DNA from 2 places in the Citrobacter sp. VF227 genome. Region 2 is predicted to be linked to the other one. Evidence: predicted binding sites of a transcription regulator. Region 2 holds the regulator's gene; the other holds the start of a gene.
The links. Region 2 encodes Fur, which represses iron uptake genes when iron is present. Its sites were predicted from a motif close to ATAATAATGAGAACNACTATCAA; they were not measured.
Positions count from the first base shown of each region.

Region 1: feoA (ferrous iron transporter A) is a predicted target of Fur. The motif match lies at 7,646-7,668, and genes of this name have one in related genera.

Region 1 is NZ_JBRFVF010000005.1:56,296-68,287, forward strand. Features, by position in the region: gene ACU8YC_RS16600 (DUF4153 domain-containing protein) at 1-130, opposite strand, end outside; gene pckA (phosphoenolpyruvate carboxykinase (ATP)) at 509-2,131, shown strand; gene envZ (two-component system sensor histidine kinase EnvZ) at 2,206-3,558, opposite strand; gene ompR (osmolarity response regulator transcription factor OmpR) at 3,555-4,274, opposite strand; gene greB (transcription elongation factor GreB) at 4,500-4,973, shown strand; gene ACU8YC_RS16625 (Tex family protein) at 5,072-7,405, shown strand; gene feoA (ferrous iron transporter A) at 7,779-8,006, shown strand; gene feoB (Fe(2+) transporter permease subunit FeoB) at 8,025-10,343, shown strand; gene feoC ([Fe-S]-dependent transcriptional repressor FeoC) at 10,355-10,591, shown strand; gene bioH (pimeloyl-ACP methyl ester esterase BioH) at 10,688-11,467, opposite strand; gene gntX (DNA utilization protein GntX) at 11,505-11,992, shown strand, end outside.
Region 2 is NZ_JBRFVF010000002.1:513,781-525,772, forward strand. Features, by position in the region: gene potE (putrescine-ornithine antiporter) at 1-1,182, shown strand, start outside; gene pgm (phosphoglucomutase (alpha-D-glucose-1,6-bisphosphate-dependent)) at 1,252-2,892, opposite strand; gene seqA (replication initiation negative regulator SeqA) at 2,917-3,459, opposite strand; gene ybfF (esterase) at 3,653-4,426, shown strand; gene ybfE (LexA regulated protein) at 4,555-4,842, shown strand; gene fldA (flavodoxin FldA) at 4,998-5,528, shown strand; gene ACU8YC_RS10005 (ryhB-regulated fur leader peptide) at 5,739-5,825, shown strand; gene fur (ferric iron uptake transcriptional regulator) at 5,818-6,264, shown strand; gene tcuR (tricarballylate utilization LysR family transcriptional regulator TcuR) at 6,394-7,320, shown strand; gene tcuA (FAD-dependent tricarballylate dehydrogenase TcuA) at 7,418-8,821, shown strand; gene tcuB (tricarballylate utilization 4Fe-4S protein TcuB) at 8,808-9,947, shown strand; gene tcuC (tricarballylate/proton symporter TcuC) at 10,001-11,296, shown strand; gene chiQ (ChiQ/YbfN family lipoprotein) at 11,348-11,680, opposite strand; gene chiP (chitoporin ChiP) at 11,730-11,992, opposite strand, start outside.

The sequences.
Region 1 (11,992 bases), on a different contig from region 2:
TGCCACAAAACAACCAGCCGTCGTTATGCGGCGCCAGATAGGTTATCAGCAGGTAGCACAACATTCCCTGTAACAGGCCAATTGATATCATGCCCCAGCGAGTGGTACGTGAAAGTTCAACACTATCCATGTCGTCATCCAGAATGAAGAGAAAAGGTAATTATCGCATCAACTTCACAATTTTGAGCATTGGCAGGCTAATTTCAGACTAAAACGACGGGAAGTGAATCGATATTGTTTATGTATGAGTTACGTTATTTTCTTACGTGAATGCGATTACACTCACAAGATTCCCGCCAAAAACACTCTTCATTAACGTTTTAAGAACATTTTCCACAACAAAAAAGGGTTTCCTGCCATAATATCCGCCTCTTTGTGACAGGAGTCGCAGCGTATTCGGTTACCCGTGATTTTCCCGGATGCGTAAATCTATGAGCCTTGTCGCGGTTAGCAATCCCTAAAAAACCTTACTATTCCAGGTAATACATATTGGCTAAGGAGCAGTGAAATGCGTGTGAACAACAGTTTAACCCCGCAAGATCTCAAGGCTTATGGTATCAATGACGTTCAGGATATCGTTTACAATCCAGACTACGACACGCTTTTCCAGGAGGAACTCGATCCTTCCCTGCAAGGTTATGAGCGTGGCGTGTTAACGAACCTGGGCGCCGTTGCCGTTGATACCGGTATCTTTACCGGACGTTCGCCAAAGGATAAGTACATTGTCCGTGACGACACTACGCGCGACACGCTCTGGTGGTCCGACAAAGGTAAAGGTAAGAACGACAACAAACCGCTCTCCCCGGAAACCTGGCAGCATCTGAAAGGATTAGTCACCCAGCAGCTTTCCGGCAAGCGCCTGTTTATCATTGATGCCTTCTGCGGCGCTAACGCCGATACCCGTCTTTCCGTACGCTTCATTACCGAAGTGGCCTGGCAGGCGCATTTTGTCAAAAACATGTTCATCCGCCCAAGCGACGAAGAGCTGGTTGATTTCAAACCGGATTTCATCGTGATGAACGGCGCTAAGTGCACCAACCCACAATGGAAAGAGCAGGGTCTGAACTCTGAAAACTTCGTGGCTTTCAACCTGACTGAGCGTATTCAGCTGATTGGCGGCACCTGGTACGGCGGCGAAATGAAGAAAGGGATGTTCTCCGTAATGAACTACCTGCTGCCGCTGCAAGGCATTGCCTCCATGCACTGCTCGGCAAACGTCGGGGAAAAAGGTGATGTGGCGGTCTTCTTTGGCTTGTCCGGCACCGGTAAAACCACACTGTCCACCGACCCGAAACGCCGCCTGATTGGCGATGACGAACACGGCTGGGATGACGACGGCGTGTTTAACTTTGAAGGCGGTTGCTACGCGAAGACCATCAAGCTGTCTAAAGACGCCGAGCCGGAAATTTACAACGCGATCCGTCGTGACGCACTACTGGAAAACGTCACCGTGCGAGAAGATGGTTCCATCGACTTCGACGACGGTTCCAAGACCGAAAACACCCGTGTGTCCTACCCGATTTATCACATCGATAATATCGTTAAGCCGGTCTCAAAAGCGGGTCATGCCACTAAAGTAATCTTTCTGACCGCCGATGCGTTTGGCGTACTGCCACCGGTTTCTCGCCTGACGGCGGACCAAACCCAGTACCACTTCCTGTCTGGCTTCACCGCCAAACTGGCCGGTACCGAACGTGGCGTCACCGAACCCACCCCAACCTTCTCCGCCTGCTTTGGCGCAGCTTTCCTGTCGCTGCACCCAACACAGTACGCAGAAGTACTGGTAAAACGCATGCAAGCGGCAGGTGCGCAGGCATATCTGGTTAACACTGGCTGGAACGGTACTGGTAAGCGTATCTCTATCAAAGATACTCGCGCGATTATCGATGCCATTCTGAACGGCTCGCTGGATGATGCGGAAACGTTCCGTCTGCCGATGTTTGACCTCGCTATCCCGACCGAGCTGCCTGGCGTGGATACGCGCATTCTCGATCCGCGTAATACCTACGCGTCTCCGGAACAATGGCAAGAAAAAGCCAACGCGCTGGCGAAACTTTTTATCGAAAACTTCGAGAAATACACCGACACCCCTGCGGGTGAAGCACTGGTTAGCGCCGGACCGAAGCTGTAACAAAAAGTGCCGGATGGCGGTTGCCACATATCCGGCCTACCGCAACAAAAAGGGAGGCATTTCGCCTCCCTTTCTTATACGTCTTTCGAGATACCCTGCGCGCGAGTGAAAGGAACCGGAAGCCAGGCGCGAATTGACAACCCGCCCCGTTCACTGGTGCCAATCTCCAGCATGCCATTATGGTTATCGACAATACGTTGCACAATCGCCAGACCCAGCCCCGTGCCGCTGGTACTACGCGCACTGTCGCCACGGACAAATGGCTGGAACAGATGTTTACGCTGCTCCGGCTTGATGCCCGGGCCATCATCTTCCACCTGGAACCAGGCGCGATGCGTCTCCGTACCGCTACTGACCTTAATCCAGCCGTTGCCGTAGCGGGCGGCGTTAACCACCATATTGGCAACCGCACGCTTGATCGACAGCGGGTGCATTTTCACCTGAATGCTGCCCGGCTGCAGCGCCGTTTCGATTTCACGTTCATAACCGCTTTCCGCCGCGACCACTTCGCCTAACACCGAGTTCAGATCCGCCATCTCCATCGGCATCTCCTGACCGGTGCGCAGGTAATCGATAAACTGCTCGATAATGGCGTTACACTCTTCAATGTCCTTATTGATGGACTCCGCGAGATAACCGTCCTCTTCGCCCATCATCTCCGTCGCCAGACGAATACGCGTCAGCGGAGTACGTAAATCGTGGCTCACACCCGCCATTAACAGCGTACGGTCATCGGCCAGTTGCTTCACACCTGCGGCCATATGGTTAAAGGCTCGGGTTACGGAGCGCACCTCTGAGGCGCCATACTCGCGCAACGGCGGTGGAATGATACCTTTCCCCACTTGCAGTGCCGCATGTTCAAGATCCACCAACGGTCGGTTCTGAATACGAATGAACAGCCACGCCCCGCCAATAGCCAGCAGCATAATCGCCAGCGTATAGCGGAATAGCGGTGAGAAATCACCCTGATGGATTTCCGTAAGCGGTACGCGAACCCAGATATTGGGCGACAGCCAGGTTTTCAGCCACACGACAGGCGAGCTTTTGTTTACTTCAACGCGCACTTCCGTCGGGCCACCCAATTGCTGCGCCATCTGATGGCTTAAGAATTCATAGTGTTGCGCCCAACGCAGCCCGGCTTCTTCAGCGGCCTCGTTGGAATAGAGGGAAATACCCAGCTCACGATAAATTTCCCGGCGGAATGCGGGCGGCACCACCAGTTGCGTACCGTCCTCCAGCTGTAGTTTATCGGTCATCAGCATACGAACTTCGTAGGCCAGGACTTTATTAAACTGCTGGAGGCTCGGCAGAATCGCGAAGTTCAGCACTACCAGGTAGGTCGTCACCAGGCTGGCAAACAGCAAGGTGACGATAAGCAATAACGTGCGGGCAAATGAACTTCGTGGCGAGAAGCGCATTCGCCTCATGCTTTAGAACCGTCCGGAACAAAGACGTAGCCCAGACCCCATACGGTCTGAATATAGCGCGGATGCGCCGGATCTTCTTCCACCATTCGACGCAGACGAGAAATCTGGACGTCGATGGAACGCTCCATCGCCGAGTATTCACGACCTCGGGCCAGGTTCATTAACTTGTCGCGGGACAGCGGCTCACGCGGATGGCTGACTAGTGCTTTCAGCACCGCAAACTCACCGCTGGTGAGCGGCATAGGCTCATCTTCACGGAACATTTCACGCGTACCGAGGTTCAGTTTGAACTTACCAAACGCAATAACCGCTTCTTCCTGGGAAGGCGCTCCCGGCAGTTCGTTCGCCTGACGACGCAGTACAGCGCGAATACGCGCCAGCAGTTCACGCGGGTTAAACGGTTTCGGAATGTAATCGTCAGCGCCGATTTCCAGTCCTACAATACGGTCCACTTCTTCGCCCTTCGCCGTAACCATAATGATCGGCATCGGGTTGCTTTGGCTGCGCAGGCGACGGCAAATAGACAGGCCATCTTCTCCCGGCAGCATTAAATCCAGCACCATCAGGTGGAAAGACTCACGGGTCAGCAGACGATCCATCTGCTCAGCGTTTGCGACGCTTCGAACCTGGAAGCCCTGCTCGGTCAGATAACGCTCCAGAAGCGCACGTAAGCGCATGTCGTCATCGACCACCAGAATCTTATAGTTCTCTTGCATTGTTATTACTCCCAAAGGTTCGCAACAATTAAGTGTATATTCTTAAGAAAGCTCACGTGAGTCACCAGCGAATTCTGGTATTAATTCCAGGCTAAATTGTTACAAAGCATATTAAACAGCAGCTTAAGTATACAATGTTTCTCGCAATACATTATTTATTCTGTTGATATGCTCACGTAATACTAATTGTGCGCATCATCACAGAGTCGAAGGTAAAACAATAAGATGAAAACGCCCCTGATAACCCGTGAAGGGTATGAAAAACTCAAACAAGAGCTGAATTATCTCTGGCGTGAAGAGCGCCCGGAAGTCACCAAAAAGGTTACCTGGGCTGCAAGTCTGGGTGACCGCAGCGAAAATGCCGACTACCAGTATAATAAAAAGCGCCTGCGTGAGATCGATCGCCGCGTCCGATATTTGACGAAGTGCATGGAGAATCTGAAAATCGTCGATTACTCCCCACAGCAGGAGGGTAAAGTCTTCTTTGGCGCATGGGTTGAGATTGAAAATGACGATGGCGACATCCGCAAATTCCGCATTGTCGGTTACGACGAGATCTTCGGCCGGAAAGATTACATCTCTATCGACTCGCCAATGGCGCGGGCGCTGCTGAAAAAAGAGGTCGGCGATCTGGCTGTGGTAAACACTCCAGGCGGAGAAGCCAGCTGGTACGTGAACGAGATTGAATACGTTAAGTGAGACCGGAACAATCCGAAGCCCCGGTAGATGACTGGCATTTTTGCCAGTCAATCCGTATAACTATCCCCTGATTTTTTATCCTATAGACGAAGCTATCCATGATGAATGATTCTTTCTGCCGCATTATCGCAGGTGAAATTCAGGCTCGTGCTGAACAGGTAGAAGCTGCCGTTCGCCTGCTTGACGAAGGGAACACCGTGCCGTTTATCGCACGTTATCGTAAGGAAATCACCGGCGGTCTGGATGATACGCAACTGCGTAATCTGGAAACCCGTCTGGGATATCTGCGTGAACTGGAAGACCGCCGTCAGGCAATCCTGAAATCTATCGGCGAGCAAGGCAAACTGACCGACGATCTGGCGAAAGCGATCAACGGCACGTTAAGTAAGACCGAACTCGAAGATCTCTATCTGCCGTACAAACCTAAGCGTCGCACCCGTGGGCAAATCGCCATTGAAGCAGGCCTTGAGCCGCTGGCTGACCTGCTGTGGAACGAACCGTCCCACGACCCGGAAACCGAAGCCGCAAAGTATCTCAACGCCGAAAACGGCGTGGCGGATACCAAAGCCGCCCTCGACGGCGCACGCTATATTCTGATGGAACGCTTTGCTGAAGACGCTGCACTGCTGGCGAAAGTACGTGATTACTTGTGGAAAAACGCCCATCTGGTCTCCACTGTGGTAAGCGGCAAAGAAGAGGAAGGCGCGAAGTTCCGCGACTACTTCGATCATCACGAACCGATCTCTACCGTGCCATCCCACCGTGCGCTGGCCATGTTCCGTGGCCGTAACGAAGGTGTGCTACAGCTTTCGCTGAATGCCGATCCGCAATTCGATGAGCCGCCAAAAGAAAGCCACGGCGAACAGATTATCCAGGACCACCTGGGATTACGCCTGAACAACGCACCTGCCGACAGCTGGCGTAAAGGCGTGGTCAGTTGGACCTGGCGTATTAAGGTGCTGATGCACCTCGAAACCGAGCTGATGGGCACCGTGCGTGAGCGCGCCGAAGACGAAGCTATTAACGTCTTCGCCCGTAACCTGCACGATCTGCTGATGGCCGCGCCTGCGGGTCTGCGTGCCACCATGGGACTTGATCCCGGCCTGCGTACCGGCGTGAAGGTGGCAGTTGTTGACGGCACCGGCAAGCTGGTCGCGACCGACACCATTTATCCACACACAGGTCAGGCCGCCAAAGCTGCCGTTGCTGTGGCGACGCTGTGCGAAAAATACCACGTTGAGCTGGTAGCGATTGGTAACGGCACGGCGTCACGCGAAACCGAGCGTTTCTTCCTCGACATGCAGAAACAGTTCCCGAAAGTCACCGCGCAGAAAGTGATCGTCAGCGAAGCCGGGGCATCGGTTTACTCAGCTTCCGAGCTGGCGGCGCAGGAGTTCCCGGATCTCGACGTTTCATTGCGTGGCGCGGTGTCCATCGCCCGTCGTCTGCAGGATCCACTTGCAGAGTTGGTGAAAATCGATCCTAAATCGATCGGCGTGGGCCAATATCAGCACGACGTTAGCCAGACGCAGCTGGCACGTAAGCTGGATGCGGTGGTGGAAGACTGCGTGAACGCCGTCGGCGTCGATCTCAATACCGCCTCCGTACCGTTGTTAACCCGCGTTGCCGGTCTGACGCGCATGATGGCGCAAAACATTGTCGCCTGGCGCGATGAGAACGGTCAGTTCCAGAACCGTCAGCAGTTGCTGAAAGTCAGCCGTCTGGGGCCTAAAGCCTTTGAACAATGCGCGGGCTTCCTGCGTATCAATCATGGCGATAACCCACTGGATGCCTCCACCGTTCACCCGGAAGCCTACCCGATTGTGGAACGAATTCTGGCCGCCACCGAGCAATCGTTGCGTGACCTGATGGGCAATAGCAACGAACTGCGCAATCTGAAAGCTGCCGATTTTACCGATGAACGTTTCGGGGTGCCGACCGTCACCGACATCATTAAAGAGCTGGAAAAACCGGGCCGCGACCCGCGTCCTGAATTTAAAACCGCACAGTTTGCTGATGGCGTAGAAACCATGAATGACCTGCTGCCGGGGATGATTCTGGAAGGGGCAGTCACCAACGTCACCAACTTCGGCGCGTTTGTTGATATTGGTGTTCATCAGGACGGTCTGGTGCATATCTCTTCATTGTCGAATAAGTTCGTCGACGATCCGCACACCGTGGTGAAAGCGGGCGATATTGTGAAGGTGAAAGTGCTGGAAGTTGACCTGCAACGCAAGCGTATCGCGCTGACCATGCGTTTGGACGAGCAACCGGGTGAAACCAATGCGCGTCGCGGCGGTGGGAACAACGATCGCGCTCAGGCTAATCGCTCGGCCCCCAAAGCCGCGAAACCTCGCGGTCGTGACGCACAGCCTGCGGGCAACAGCGCCATGATGGATGCGCTGGCGGCGGCAATGGGTAAAAAACGCTAAGTTTGGATCGTGTGCCGGATGGCGGTGTAAACCTCTGTCCGGCATATTTAATATATTATTTTCTCTTCCCTACTTATATTTATCATTTCGTTAACAAATAAAACCTTAATTACACATTAAGAAAGTCAATAATGACACTGCAGAAACATTCATTCCAAAGCGGAATAAATGTTGAGAAATATCAAAATTGGCTCAAATTATTGTTCAATTCTACATTCCGTCACATTTATTCTATTGATGATAGAAACCATTCTCATTATCATTGTTCTGTTGATTATTTACTCTTTCCTTACGTTGGCTAATCATCTGGTCTCATGCCGCCCTGTCGCCCCATGAGGTAATCATCCAGTTAGCGAGATATAAGTAGGTCCCTATGCAATTCACTCCTGACAGTGCGTGGAAAATTACCGGTTTTGCCCGTGAAATCAGCCCGGCTTATCGTCAGAAACTGTTGTCACTTGGCATGCTGCCCGGCTCCTCCTTCAACGTGGTACGCGTCGCCCCGCTCGGCGATCCTATCCATATCGAAACGCGTCGTGTAAGTCTGGTATTGCGTAAGAAAGATCTGGCGTTATTAGAAGTGGAAGCGGTTTCCTGTTAATACAGTGAGTCTATAAAAATGAAAAAACTAACCATTGGTTTAATTGGTAATCCTAATTCCGGCAAGACAACCTTATTCAACCAGCTCACCGGCGCGCGCCAGCGTGTAGGTAACTGGGCTGGCGTTACCGTTGAGCGTAAAGAAGGTCATTTCGCCACAACGGACCATCAGGTCACGCTGGTGGATTTACCCGGCACCTATTCTCTGACGACAATCTCATCTCAGACTTCTCTCGATGAGCAGATTGCCTGTCACTATATTTTGAGCGGCGACGCAGATCTGTTGATCAACGTGGTCGATGCGTCAAACCTTGAACGCAATCTCTACCTGACGTTGCAACTGCTTGAGCTGGGCATCCCCTGCATCGTCGCGTTGAATATGCTGGATATCGCTGAAAAGCAGCAAATCCGTATCGATATAGACGCCCTCTCAGCGCGTCTTGGCTGCCCGGTGGTTCCGCTGGTTTCCACCCGCGCCCGCGGCATAGAAGCGCTGAAGCTGGCGATCGACCGCTACAAAGAAAACGACACCGTCGAGCTGGTCCATTATGCCCAGCCGCTGCTGCAGGAAGCGGACTCTCTCGCCGACGCGATGGCCAAAGATATGCCGCTACAACAGCGCCGCTGGCTGGGCCTGCAGATGCTGGAAGGCGATATCTACAGCCGCGCCTACGCGGGTGATGCCGCGCAAAATCTCGATGCCTCCATCGCACGCCTGAGCGAAACAATGGACGATCCGGCGCTGCATATCGCCGATGCGCGCTATCAGTGCATTGCCGCTATCTGCGATACCGTAAGCAATACCTTGACGGCAGAGCCAAGCCGATTCACCACAGCAGTAGATAAAATCGTTCTCAACCGCTTCCTCGGGCTGCCGATTTTCCTGTTCGTGATGTACCTGATGTTCCTGCTCGCCATTAACATTGGCGGCGCGCTGCAACCGTTGTTTGACGTCGGCTCCGTTGCGCTCTTTATCCATGGTATTCAGTGGATTGGCTACACGCTGCACTTCCCGGACTGGCTCACTATCTTCCTGGCCCAGGGGCTTGGCGGCGGGATTAACACCGTGCTGCCGCTGGTACCGCAAATCGGCATGATGTACCTGTTCCTCTCCTTCCTTGAAGACTCCGGTTACATGGCGCGCGCCGCGTTTGTGATGGACCGTCTGATGCAGGCGCTGGGACTGCCGGGCAAGTCGTTCGTCCCGCTGATCGTCGGCTTTGGCTGTAACGTACCGTCAGTGATGGGCGCACGTACGCTGGACGCCCCGCGTGAGCGTCTGATGACCATCATGATGGCGCCGTTTATGTCCTGCGGCGCACGTCTGGCGATTTTCGCCGTCTTTGCCGCGGCGTTCTTTGGTCAGAACGGCGCACTGGCGGTCTTCTCGCTGTACGTACTGGGTATCGTGATGGCGGTGTTGACGGGCCTGATGCTCAAACACACCATTATGCGTGGTGAAGCAACGCCGTTCGTGATGGAGCTGCCGGTATACCACGTGCCGCACATCAAGAGTCTGATCATTCAGACCTGGCAACGCCTGAAAGGCTTCGTTCTGCGTGCGGGTAAAGTCATCATCATCGTCAGCATTTTCCTCAGCGCGTTTAACAGTTTCTCACTGAGCGGGAAAATCGTCGATAACATCAACGACTCTGCTCTGGCCTCCGTTAGCCGTGTTATTACTCCCGTGTTTAAACCGATTGGCGTTCACGAAGATAACTGGCAGGCAACCGTAGGTTTGTTCACCGGCGCGATGGCAAAAGAAGTGGTCGTTGGTACGCTGAACACGCTCTATACCGCAGAAAACATTCAGGAAGAAGAGTTCAATCCGGCAGATTTCCACCTCGGTGACGAGCTGCTCGGCGCAGTGGATGAAACCTGGCAAAGCCTGAAAGACACCTTCAGCCTGAGCGTACTGGCTAACCCTATCGAAGCCAGCAAGGGCGACGGTGAAATGGCTACCGGCGCAATGGGCGTGATGGGCGAGAAATTTGGCAGCGCCGCCGCCGCGTACAGCTACCTGATCTTTGTTTTGCTGTATGTGCCGTGCATTTCAGTTATGGGCGCTATCGCACGTGAATCCAGCCGTGGCTGGATGGGCTTCTCGATTCTGTGGGGCCTGAATATCGCCTACTCTCTGTCGACGCTGTTTTATCAGACGGTCAGCTACAAAGAGCACCCGACCTACAGTCTGGTGTGCATTTTAGCGGTCATCCTGTTTAACATCGTGTTACTGGGCCTGCTGCGTCGAGCTCGTAGCCGCGTAGACCTCGCCCTGCTGGCAACCAACAGAACGGCGAGTTCCTGCTGTTCCAGCACAACTGGCGATTGCCACTAAGGTTATCGACAATGGCATCACTAATTCAGGTTCGTGATTTATTGGCTTTGCGGGGGCGCATGGAGGCAACACAAATTAGCCACACGCTACATACCCCACAGCCTATGATTGACGCCATGCTGAATCAGTTAGAAAAAATGGGCAAAGCGGTGCGGATTCAGGAGGATGCCGACGGGTGTCTTTCCGGAAGCTGCAAAAGTTGCCCGGAAGGTAAAGCCTGCCTGCGCGAATGGTGGGCCTTGCGTTAATTTGCTGCTCCTGCCGGATGGCGCTACGCTAATCCGGCCTACAAATAACTGCAAATGTTCAGGCCGGATAACTCGTTTATGCAGATATCCGTTACTTTAGAAACAATTCAGTTTCTGTTTTAACGCCACCAGCGCTGCGCAAAACTCGGCAGGATGCGAGATAAACGGTGCATGCGCCGCTTTGGCAAACACCAACGACTCGCTCTGTGGCCACAGGGCATCGAGCATCGGGACGACTTTGCGCGGAACCAGTCCATCGAGATAGCCGTACAACCGCAGGAAAGGCATTTCCACCGAGCACAATGGCTCACGCAAATCGACCGTTTTCAGGATCTCCAGCCCGCCATTAAGTACCTCAACATCCGGCATGGGTAAAGCCAGTACCGTTTTCTTCAGCGCTCGCGCATCCTGACGGGCGGTTTCCGTGCCCATCGTTTGCAACGCCAAAAAACGCTCCACCGTACGCTTGAAATCTTCACTCAGTTGCTGCTGGAAACCGGCCAGCACTTCTGGCTTGATGCCCGGCCACTCCTCACGCGCGCTAAAGCAAGGGGATGACGCCACGGTCACCAACGCCTGAACACGCTCAGAATGAGTTAACGCCACCTGGCTTGCAACCAACCCCCCCAGACTCCAGCCGAGCCAGATAGCGTTCTCCGGCGCCTGTTTTAATACCCGCTCAGCCATCTCTTCCAGCGACATCGCGCCGAAACCCTGGCTGCGGCCAAATCCCGGTAAGTCGACAAGATGCAGCGTGAAATGCGAGCTCAGTTCCTCGCTTATGCAATGCCACACTTGCGCATTCAGTCCCCATCCGTGCAGCAGCACAAGATGGCAATTTCCCGAACCCTGGGTCTGCCACCAGATGTCATTCATCAGTTATTGTTCTCTTTTAGCCTAACAGGATGTTTCTATGCTAACAGTACCGGGATTGTGCTGGCTATGCCGAATGCCCCTGACGTTAGGGCATTGGGGGATCTGTTCAGTCTGCGCACGGGCAACGCGTCAGCACGTCAGCCTTTGCCCTCAATGCGGACTCCCTGCCGCCCACGCCGTCGTTCCCTGCGGACGTTGCTTGCAAAAACCCCCACCGTGGCAGCGCCTGGTCACCATCAGCGACTATCTTCCGCCGTTGAGCGGACTTATCCACCAGTTCAAGTTTTCGCGACGCAGTGAAATGGCCTCCGCCCTTTCACGTTTGCTGTTGCTGGAGGTATTACAGGCCCGGCGCGTCAGCGGTCTTCCCCTGCCAGACAGGCTCGTCAGCGTCCCGCTCTGGCAACGACGGCACTGGCGCAGGGGGTTTAATCAGAGCGAATTGCTGTGTCGCCCACTGGCGCACTGGCTGGGTTGCGACTGGGACAGCCGGACCATCTCGCGGGTTCGGGCAACCGCCACGCA
Region 2 (11,992 bases):
GTGACCGCTGTCGGTTCAATGGCACTGGCGTGGGCCTTCGCAAAATGCGGTATGTTCAGTCGTAAATCCGGTGGTATGGGCGGTTATGCTGAATATGCCTTTGGCAAATCCGGTAACTTTATGGCGAACTACACCTATGGCGTTTCGCTGTTAATTGCCAACGTGGCTATCGCTATCTCCGCCGTGGGCTACGGTACCGAACTGTTTGGTGCCACATTGACACCCGTGCAGATTGGCCTGGCCACTATCGGCGTGCTGTGGATCTGCACCGTCGCTAACTTTGGCGGGGCACGTATTACTGGGCAGCTCAGCAGTATCACCGTCTGGGGCGTTATTATTCCGGTTGTCGGTTTGTGCATCATCGGCTGGTTCTGGTTCAGTCCGACGCTGTACGCTAACTCCTGGAACCCACACCACGTCCCGTTCTTCACGGCGGTCGGTTCTTCGATTGCGATGACCCTGTGGGCTTTTCTCGGTCTGGAATCGGCCTGCGCTAACGCCGAAGTGGTTGAAAATCCGGAGCGCAACGTACCCATCGCTGTACTGGGCGGTACGTTGGGCGCGGCAGTGATTTACATCATTTCGACCAATGTGATCGCCGGGATTGTGCCAAATATGGATCTGGCTAACTCCACTGCGCCTTTCGGTTTGGCCTTTGCGCAGATGTTCACCCCGGAAGTCGGTAAAGTGATCATGGCGTTGATGGTGATGTCCTGCTGTGGTTCACTGCTGGGCTGGCAGTTTACTATCGCTCAGGTCTTTAAATCGTCGGCTGATGAAGGTTACTTCCCGAAAATCTTCTCCCGTGTAACTAAAGTGGATGCGCCGGTTCAGGGAATGCTGACCATCGTAATAATCCAGAGTGGCTTATCGCTGATGACCATCAGCCCGTCGCTGAACAGCCAGTTCAACGTGCTGGTCAACCTGGCTGTCGTGACGAATATCATCCCGTATATCTTGTCGATGGCCGCACTGGTTATTATTCAGAAGATGGCGAATGTCCCATCGTCAAAAGCGAAACCAGCAAACTTTGTCGCGTTTATTGGCGCATTATACAGCTTCTATGCACTCTACTCCTCTGGCGAAGAAGCAATGCTGTATGGTTCTATCGTGACTTTCCTCGGCTGGACGCTGTATGGCCTGGTCTCACCGCGTTTTGAACTGAAAAATAAACATAGTTAAATATCGGCACAAAAAAGCCCGGTAGCGCTAGCTTACCGGGCCTATAAAACGCGTCAGTGCGAACAGTACTTACGCGTTTTTCAACACTTCGCTGACAATCTCGACCGCCTCTTTCTCGATCTGCTTGCGGTGCTCTTCACCGAGGAAACTTTCGCAGTAGATCTTGTAAGCGTCTTCTGTACCGGAAGGACGTGCGGCAAACCAGCCGTTGTCGGTCATCACTTTCAGACCACCGATAGAAGCACCGTTACCCGGTGCCGACGTCAGACGTGCGGTGATCGGGTCACCCGCAAGCGTGCTGGCACTCACCATTTCCGGAGACAGCTTAGACAGCGCCGCTTTCTGCGCAGAGGTCGCGCTGGCCTGCAGGCGGTTGTAGCTCGGCGCGCCAAAACGAGCAGCCAGCTCGTTGTAGTGCTCTTGCGGGTTTTTACCGGTCACTGCGGTAATTTCAGCCGCCAACAGACACATGATGATGCCGTCTTTGTCCGTTGACCACGGTGTACCATCGAAACGCAGGAAAGAGGCACCCGCGCTCTCTTCACCGCCAAAACCAAAGCTGCCATCAAACAGACCGTCAACGAACCATTTAAAGCCAACCGGGACTTCAACCAGTTTACGCCCTAAAGCATTCACCACGCGGTCAATCATCGCCGAAGAAACCAGCGTCTTACCGACGGCAACGTCTTTGCCCCACTGTGGACGGTGCTGGAACAGGTAGTTAATCGCCACCGCCAGGTAGTGGTTCGGGTTCATCAGACCAGCGGGCGTGACGATGCCATGACGGTCGTAATCCGGATCGTTGGCAAAAGCGAGATCGAACTTGTCGCGCAGCGCCAGCAGGCCCGCCATCGCGCACTCGGAGGAGCAGTCCATACGGATCGCACCGTCTTTGTCGAGATGCATAAAGCGGAAAGTCTGATCAACGTGATCGTTAACAATAGTCAGGTTCAGGTTGTAGTGCTTCGCAATACGCTTCCAGTATTCGATACCGGAACCGCCCAGCGGATCGACACCCAGCGTCAGGCCCGCTTTCTGAATCGCCGCCATGTCGACGATGTCAGCCAGTCCTTCCACGAAAGGCTGCACCAGATCCTGTTCTTTAACATGACCGGATGCCAACGCAGCATCCAGCGACATGCGCTTCACGCCTTGCAGACCGTCGGCCAGCAGCGCGTTGGCTCTGTCTTCAACCACTTTGGTAACATTAGTATCAGCCGGACCACCGTTAGGCGGATTGTACTTAATACCGCCGTCTTCCGGCGGGTTGTGAGACGGCGTGATCACAATGCCATCAGCCAGCGGGCCGCCTTTTTTATTATGGACCAGTATTGCATTCGACACGGCAGGCGTTGGCGTAAAGCCGTTATTTTCCTGCACGATGACATCAACGCCGTTCGCCGCCAGCACTTCCAGTACAGAGATGAAAGCCGGTTCAGACAACGCGTGGGTGTCCTTGCCCACATAGCACGGGCCAGTAATCCCGTTTTTCGCACGCTCTTCAGCAATCGCCTGAGCGATAGCCAGAATATGCGGCTCGTTAAAACTATGACGACCTGCACTGCCGCGATGTCCGGACGTACCGAACTTGACGGCGTGCTCAGCGTTCCCTGCCGTTGGTTTCAGTACGTAGTACTGTGCCGTCAGTTGAGCGACGTTAATCAAATCACTCTGTTGCGCAGGTTGACCTGCACGGTTGTGGATTGCCATTGCCTGGTCCTTCTAATGCAAGGATTAAATTGTTCCGCAAACCTTTTCAATCAATTCCGCAGGGAATTGCATTGACTGCATGATGTGCTCAACCATGCTGCATTTACGGCCGGTATTGGTATTGGTGATCACCCAGTACGGCGTGCCTGGCACGTGCTTCGGTTTGGTTTGATTACCATTTTTCAACAGCGTCTGTTCATCCGCTGCAAAATAAACGCGCGTACGTCCGTGCAACGATTCCGTTGCTTCGGCGAACGCGTTGTGATCCAGTGAATAGAGTGTAGACAGCACCAGCATAAAGCGATTTACTGCTTTCTTCTGTTCAGCGTATTCGTCGGACAGCAGCAGTTCACGCATCGCGCGCACTTTATCTTTTACGGGGTTAACCGGCTTGGCTTCCACGACAGCTTGCACAGCGCGGACTTCTTTTACTACCGGAATGACAGGCTGTGATGCGGCGGAAAATTTCAACATACGCCGTAAAATGTCGGATGCGCTCTCGCCGATATGCTTGGTGTGGCTGGCAATATAGCTATAGAGTTCATCATCAACTTCAATCGTTTTCATCTTAATCCAGTGCAGTGTTTAGCTGAATACAAGTTGTTGGGTCAACACGCGTAGTGTAAAGGCAAATCCCAACAGCGGATAGCGTCAAGCCTGGTGGCACGCAAAACTCGGAGTAACCGTAGTTGTTGCAGCCATGTGGCAGAATGGTCAACATGATACCCTAACCCGTCAGTGTGAAAAAAAGAACTTTGCCATGAAATTGAATATCCGAGCGCAATCTGCGCAAAACCTGCACAATAATTCTCCCATCGTCCTGGTTCACGGCCTGTTTGGCAGTCTGGATAACCTCGGGATCCTGGCACGCGATCTAGTGGCCGATCACGATATCATCCAGGTTGATATGCGAAATCATGGCCTCTCCCCTCGTTCACCTGAGATGAATTATCCGGCTATGGCGCAAGATCTGCTGGATACACTGGACGATCGGCAGATCGAAAAAGCGATCTTTATTGGTCACTCGATGGGTGGCAAAGCCGTCATGGCGCTGACCGCGCTGGCCCCTGAACGTGTCGAACGGCTGGTCGCCATCGACATTGCTCCCGTTGACTACCATGTTCGCCGCCACGATAAGATTTTTGCTGCCATTAACGCGGTAACTGACGCGCAATCCTCTTCGCGTCAGCAGGCGGCGAGCGTTATGCGTCAGCACCTGCATGAAGAAGGTGTGATCCAGTTTCTGCTGAAATCCTTTGTTGACGGCGAGTGGCGCTTTAATGTTCCTGTGCTGTGGGATCAATATCCTCATATCGTCGGTTGGGAGACCATTCCGGCATGGGAGCACCCGGCGCTGTTTATCCCGGGTGGCAATTCACCGTATGTTACCGAAGCGTATCGTGACCAACTGCTGGCGCAATTCCCGCAGGCTCGGGCGCACGTTATAGCAGGTGCCGGGCATTGGGTGCATGCAGAAAAACCGGAGGCGGTGCTGCGCGCCATCCGTCGTTATCTGAATGAACAGGCTAACTGATTAAAAACTCAGCGTCTGTGCGCGATTACGCGCGTGGACGTTGGCGTGTCTCCCCTGCTGATGTATTATGGCGCGCTATCCATCCGGGCAGACGCCTGGCTGATTGTTTCCCCGAAGTCACCAAGATCATGGCCAAAGAACAAACGGACCGTACGACATTAGATCTGTTCGCGCAGGAGCGTCGCCCGGGACGACCCAAAACTAATCCGCTCTCGCGTGATGAACAGTTACGTATTAACAAACGTAATCAGCTTAAACGCGATAAAGTTCGCGGGCTTAAGCGTGTCGAACTGAAACTGAACGCTGATGCCGTTGACGCTCTGAACGAGCTGGCCGAGGCGCGCAACATGAGTCGCAGTGAACTCATCGAAGAGATGCTGATGACCCAACTCAGCGCGTTGCGCGATCAGGCATAGTCTGAATTTCTGCTCTAAATCATAAATCGTGTAGCACAGAGTGCAGTCCTGTGTGTTTGCTGTTTCCGCATGCCTGACTGTTCTGCTATGATTGCCCTTATCCGTGGGCAATGCGCCACCACCATTTCAATAAGTTTCAAGAGGTTATTTTACTCATGGCAATCACTGGCATCTTTTTCGGCAGCGACACCGGTAACACCGAAAATATCGCAAAAATGATTCAAAAACAGCTTGGTAAAGACGTTGCCGACGTTCATGACATTGCAAAAAGCAGCAAAGAAGATCTCGAAGGGTATGACATTCTGCTGCTTGGCATTCCAACCTGGTACTACGGTGAAGCACAGTGTGACTGGGACGATTTCTTCCCTACCCTCGAAGACATTGATTTTAACGGCAAACTGGTTGCATTGTTCGGCTGCGGCGACCAGGAAGATTACGCAGAATACTTCTGCGACGCGTTAGGTACCATTCGCGACATCATCGAACCGCGCGGCGCAACCATCGTTGGTCACTGGCCGACTGCAGGTTATCACTTTGAAGCGTCCAAAGGTCTGGCTGACGACGACCACTTTGTCGGGCTGGCTATCGATGAAGACCGTCAGCCTGAGCTGACCGCAGAGCGCGTAGAAAAATGGGTTAAGCAGATCTCTGAAGAGCTGCACCTCGACGAAATCATCAATGCCTGATTTTGTACGGCGTAGATTTCTATCTGCGCCGCATCAATAGATAAAACCAATCAAAATAATTGCTACAAATTTGTAACTTTTCCGTCTGACCCTGTACAATGGCTGGATGCCAATCGGGTGTTGCACAGTGTGTTTGTCGGCGATACCACGTTTTGATTAACAATATTTGCCAGAGACTTGCAGTTTTCATTTAGCCATGGCAGTTCTATAATGAATCGCATTATCTCAAGTGCAATTTCTGTCACTTCTGTTAATGAAGTGAATCGTTTAGCTACAGGACAGATTCCGCATGACTGACAACAATACCGCATTAAAGAAGGCTGGCCTGAAAGTAACGCTTCCTCGTTTAAAAATTCTGGAAGTTCTTCAGGAACCGGATAACCATCACGTCAGTGCGGAAGACTTGTACAAACGCCTGATCGATATGGGTGAAGAAATTGGTCTGGCGACCGTGTATCGCGTGTTGAACCAGTTTGATGATGCCGGTATCGTGACCCGCCATAATTTTGAAGGTGGTAAATCCGTCTTCGAACTGACTCAACAGCATCATCACGATCACCTCATTTGCCTCGACTGCGGCAAAGTGGTCGAGTTCAGCGATGATTCCATCGAAGCGCGCCAGCGTGAGATTGCGGCTAAACATGGTATTCGTTTAACCAACCATAGCCTGTATCTTTACGGTCACTGCGCCGAAGGTGATTGTCGCGAAGATGAGCACGCGCACGACGGCAAGTAATGTGATGCTTTCTGAAAAGCCAACCATCCGGTTGGCTTTTTTTATGCACGTTTTCAGCCCGTTCCCCCCTTCCCTCCACTCTTGTGTTGCTTTAATGTAAAAATCAATTGTCCCTTCCGGAGAATCGAAATGGAACTTCGCCAGCTACGTTATTTTGTTCGCATTGTCGAAACTGGCAGCATGGGTAGTGCGGCGCTCGATCTCAATATTGGGGTTTCGGCACTCAGCCAGCAAATGTCCCGCCTGGAAAATGAACTTGCTATTCGCCTGCTGCAACGCACCTCGCGTGGCGTGACGCCCACCAGCGCCGGGCTGGCATTTTACGCCCAGGCGCAGCTGGCGCTCCGTCACGCAGACGATGCAATCCTCGCCGCACGAGAATCCCGCCTTTCCGGACACGTCAGCGTCGGCATGGCCCCCAGTACCGCTTCCATTCTCGGCATGCCTTTTATCAACGCCATGCGAGAAACCTATAGTGATGTCCGTCTGCATGTGGTGGAAAGCCTCTCTGGTAACCTGGAACGAATGATCAGCACTCGTCAGATTGACCTGGCCGTTGTGTTTCAAAAAGAAAAGCTCCTGCGCTGGAGCGCCAGACCGATTCTCGAAGAGCGGCTGTTTTTAATTGGCACCCATGCTTTACTGGCTGATATTACTGATGACAATATTGCTCCAGCCCAATTGGCACATATTCCATTGATAATGCCTAGCCCAGGCCACGGTCTGCGCGGCAGGCTGGAAGCGATTTGTCAGGAACACGCGCTACGCATTGAGATCGCAACAGAAATTGATGGTCTGGCGCTACTAATGCGCGCCGTTCGCAGTGGGATCGGCGCTACTCTCCAGCCCGGCGCGGCAATTTCCCATCTCGATAAAGAGACGCTAAGAGTGATCGGCGTCCATAATCCAATACTGAGTCGCCCCAACTTTCTGGTCAGCCTCTCTGACGATGAACTCACCCCGGCGGGGCTCGCAGCCCGCGTGGTGCTGACGAAAGTGATGCATCAACTGGTAGAAGCGGGACGCTGGCCTGGCGCTATCCTTTACAATAACTAAAACCCCCTTTAGCACTGCGTTATAGCGCCCGCACAAGCTGCACGTATACATTTCAATTACAAATTTAACAATTAGTTAAATGGTAATGGAGTATACGATGGTTGACGTTCTGGTGATTGGCGGTGGCAATGCCGCGTTATGTGCTGCCCTAACCGCCCGGGAGCAAGGAGCTTCGGTACTCCTGCTCGAAGCAGCCCCCCGGGAATGGCGCGGGGGAAACTCCCAACACACGCGTAATCTGCGCTGTATGCATGATGAGCCGCAGGATGTGCTGGTGGAAAGCTACCCTGAAGAGGAGTATTGGCAGGATCTGCAGCGCGTCACGGAGGGAAATACCAACGAAGCCCTGGCACGTCTGGTGATCCGCACCTCTTCACAATGCCGCGACTGGATGCGCCGACATGGCGTGAATTTTCAACCTCCCCTCTCTGGCGCTTTACACGTGGCGCGAACCAACGCCTTTTTTATGGGCGGCGGGAAAGCCCTCGTGAATGCCTATTATCGCAGCGCAGAAAAGTTAGGTGTGCAAATCCGCTATAACACCCCGGTACAGGCGCTTGAACTGCATAACGGCGAATTCGTGGCGGCGCTGGCGGGCAAAGAGCGTATTACAGCGAAATCCTGCGTGCTTGCCGCTGGCGGGTTTGAATCAAACCGCGAATGGCTACGTGAAGCCTGGGGGGAAAATGAACGCGGTGAGTGGCCTGCGGATAACTTCCTGATTCGCGGCACACGCTTTAATCAGGGCGTACTGCTCAAATTTATGATCGACGCCGGGGCGGACATCATCGGCGACCCCTCCCAGTCACACTGTGTAGCCATTGATGCCAGAGCACCATTATATGACGGCGGAATTTGCACCCGCGTGGACTGCGTTTCGCTTGGCATTGTCGTCAACCGTGACGCTGAGCGTTTTTATGATGAAGGCGAAGATTTCTGGCCCAAACGCTACGCCATCTGGGGACGACTGGTCGCCCAACAGCCAGGGCAGATTGGTTACTCCATTATCGACAGTAAGGCCATCGGCCACTTCATGCCACCAGTCTTTCCTGGCGCACAGGCCAATACGCTGGCGGATCTGGCGCATCAGTTGGGTCTCAATGCTGAACGTTTTACCCACACCGTAACGCAGTATAACAACGCCTGCCAGCCAGGCCATTTCGACCATACCATTCTGGATAACTGCACGACGAAAGCGTTAGCCCCCGCAAAGACACACTGGGCGCGACCGCTGGACCAGCCGCCTTACTACGGGTATGCCCTGCGGCCAGGGATCACCTTCACCTATCTCGGATTGAAAGTGAATGAACGCGCTGCCGTACACTTTGCAGGGCTTCCAAGCCGCAACCTGTTCGTCGCCGGAGAGATGATGGCAGGCAATGTGCTGGGCAAGGGCTACACCGCAGGCGTGGGGATGTCGATCGGCACCACTTTTGGCCGCATTGCCGGAAAGGAGGCTGCTCTGGCAGCACAGAAGGAGGTACGTTATGAAACAGCTTGAGAAATTGATCATCGACGCGCAAATCATCACCGAGTCGGAAGCTGAAGTTGAACGTGTGATGCAGGTGTGTAACGCCTGCCGCTATTGTGAAGGATTTTGCGCCGTGTTCCCGGCAATGACGCAGCGTCTGGAATTCGGTAAAGCGGATATCAACTATCTGGCGAACCTGTGCCATAACTGCGGCGCCTGCCTGCACGCGTGTCAGTATGCCCCGCCTCATGAATTTGCCATCAACGTGCCGAAGGCAATGGCGGAAGTCCGGCTGGAAACCTATCAGCACTACGCACAACCCGCCGCCTTTGGTGCGCTTTATCGTCGTGCTGGCGTCACCGTGACGCTGGCACTGGTTTTCGGTCTGATCCTGTTTTTACTTCTCGCCATGGGGTTAAAGGGCTCGTTACTCCATCCTCCACTGGCCGGTGATTTCTATCAAATTTTCCCGCATAACCTGCTGGCCTGGATGTTTGGTTCAGTCTTTATTCTGGCAATCGTTCTGCTGATGGCGGGCGTTATCCGATTCTGGCGCGAAATTTCTCCGGGAATACCGCTTTCCACCGACATTGCTGAAGCCTCACACAATGCGCTGACGCTGAAATATCTCGATGGTGGGCACGGCAAAGGGTGTAACGAAGCAGATGATGCCTTCACCCTGATGCGCCGCCGTTACCATCACTTTACCTTCTACGGTTTTATGCTCTGCTTTGCCGCCACCGTGGTGGCGACGGGCTATCACTATTTCGCAGGTATTGAAGCGCCCTATCCGTTCCTCAGCGTGCCGGTAATATTGGGCACATTAGGCGGTATTGGCCTGATTATCGGCCCAGCGGGTTTGTTATGGCTGAACGTTAAGCGTTCACCGCTGCATGGCAACGCACGGCAAAAACCGATGGATCGCGGTTTTATTTTACTGCTGCTGCTGACCAGTCTGACCGGTTTAGCGCTTCTGGCGGGAAGAGACACGTCATGGATGGCTGTTTTACTCGCCATTCACCTCGGCGTGGTCATGGCGCTCTTTCTGACCATTCCTTACGGAAAATTTGCCCATGGATTTTACCGCTGCGCAGCCTTACTCAAGTGGGCGATTGAGAAACGGCGCGGCAAACAGGCGGGGATCACAGACAACTAACCCGCACACTCTTACCTCTATAAATATTATGATAAGACAGTGGAGCAAACCCAATGACACAACATCCATCGCGTGCCGGAACTTTCGGCGCAATACTGCGGGTAACCAGCGGTAATTTCCTCGAACAGTTCGACTTTTTTCTGTTCGGGTTTTACGCCACCTATATCGCAAAGACCTTCTTTCCCGCGGAGAGTGAATTTGCCGGGCTAATGTTAACTTTCGCCGTTTTTGGTTCGGGTTTCTTAATGCGACCCGTTGGCGCCATTGTACTGGGTGCTTACATCGACAGAATTGGTCGTCGTAAAGGTCTGATGGTAACGCTGGCGATTATGGGCTGCGGTACTCTGCTGATTGCCCTGGTACCCGGCTATCACAGTATTGGTCTGCTGGCTCCCGTGCTGGTATTGCTTGGACGATTATTACAGGGATTTTCTGCAGGCGTGGAGTTAGGCGGCGTCTCAGTTTATCTTTCTGAAATCGCCACGCCTGGCAATAAAGGCTTCTACACCAGCTGGCAGTCCGCCAGTCAACAGGTCGCCATTGTGGTGGCGGCGCTGATTGGTTATGGCCTGAACGCCACCCTGGGACATGATGAGATCTCGGAATGGGGCTGGCGCATTCCCTTCTTTATTGGTTGCATGATTATTCCTTTGATCTTCGTGCTCCGCCGCTCGCTGCAGGAAACAGACGCATTTTTACAACGCACGCACCGCCCCGACACTCGGGAAATTTTCACCACTATCGTCAAAAACTGGCGTCTTATCGCTGCAGGTACGCTGCTGGTGGCGATGACCACAACAACGTTTTACTTCATCACCGTCTATACCCCGACCTACGGCAGGGCTGTACTCCACCTGAGCGCGCGCGACAGCCTGGTAGTCACTATGCTGGTCGGGATTTCTAACTTTATCTGGCTGCCGATTGGCGGAGCGATTTCTGACCGAATTGGTCGTCGTCCGGTGCTGATGGGTATAACTGTACTTGCACTGATCACCACCTGGCCGGTAATGCACTGGCTCACCGCCGCGCCAGATTTCACGCGCATGACACTGGTTCTGCTTTGGTTTTCGTTCTTTTTTGGTATGTACAACGGGGCAATGGTTGCCGCACTCACCGAGGTGATGCCTGTCTACGTCCGTACAGTGGGTTTTTCACTGGCATTCAGCCTTGCCACAGCTATTTTTGGCGGCCTTACACCCGTTATATCCACAGCGCTGGTCCAGCTAACCGGGGATAAAAGTTCACCAGGATGGTGGCTGATGTGTGCGGCACTTTGCGGACTCGCCGCTACAGCAATGCTGTTTATCCGGTTGAGCCGGGGTTATCAGCCGCTCGAACATAAACTCTGAAATGCAAACGGGCGGAGAAATCTCCGCCCGTTGTCTTTTTCATTTTTTGAATTACTGCGCGGCATTCTTGCTGCGAATTTCCTGCCAAACTTTGTCACAATCAGCATTAACGGCCTGATCGTTCCCCGTACGTGTGGCCTGGATACACTGCTGATAATCCAGCACACGTACGCTTTCTTCATTGGCAAACTGCTGATGCTGTTTTTCTTTCTTCAGTACATTCAACACGCTTTGGCAGGCTTCTATTTTTTCCGGCGATCCTTGCGCGGTATTAATACACGCGCTGTAGGCTTCTTTCAGGCGGCTGTCTTCTTTCGGTGCAGGGGATTGCGTACAAGCCACCAGCCCTGATGCCATAACGGCGATGAGTATCAGTTTTTTCATAGCACTTTCCTCAACGAGGCGGCAGGCGCCCGGCCTGCCGCTATTGGCATTAGAAGATGGTGAATGGAGCAATAACGATGAACTTCACGTCGCGCTCATCCTGGAAGATGTTGCCGTAACCACCGCCCCAGCTCGGAATGTCTGAATGGTTGTCGTACTGGGTGAAGTGCAGTTTAAACATAGTGCCCTTCGCACGACCATCTTGCAGGGTGTAGACCGCATCCAGGCTGTAAGAGGACTCTTCGATAGTGCGGTTTTTGTCGTAGTACGCATCCGGGTTGAGCTGCCAGGTCGCTGGTTTAGCATCCCATG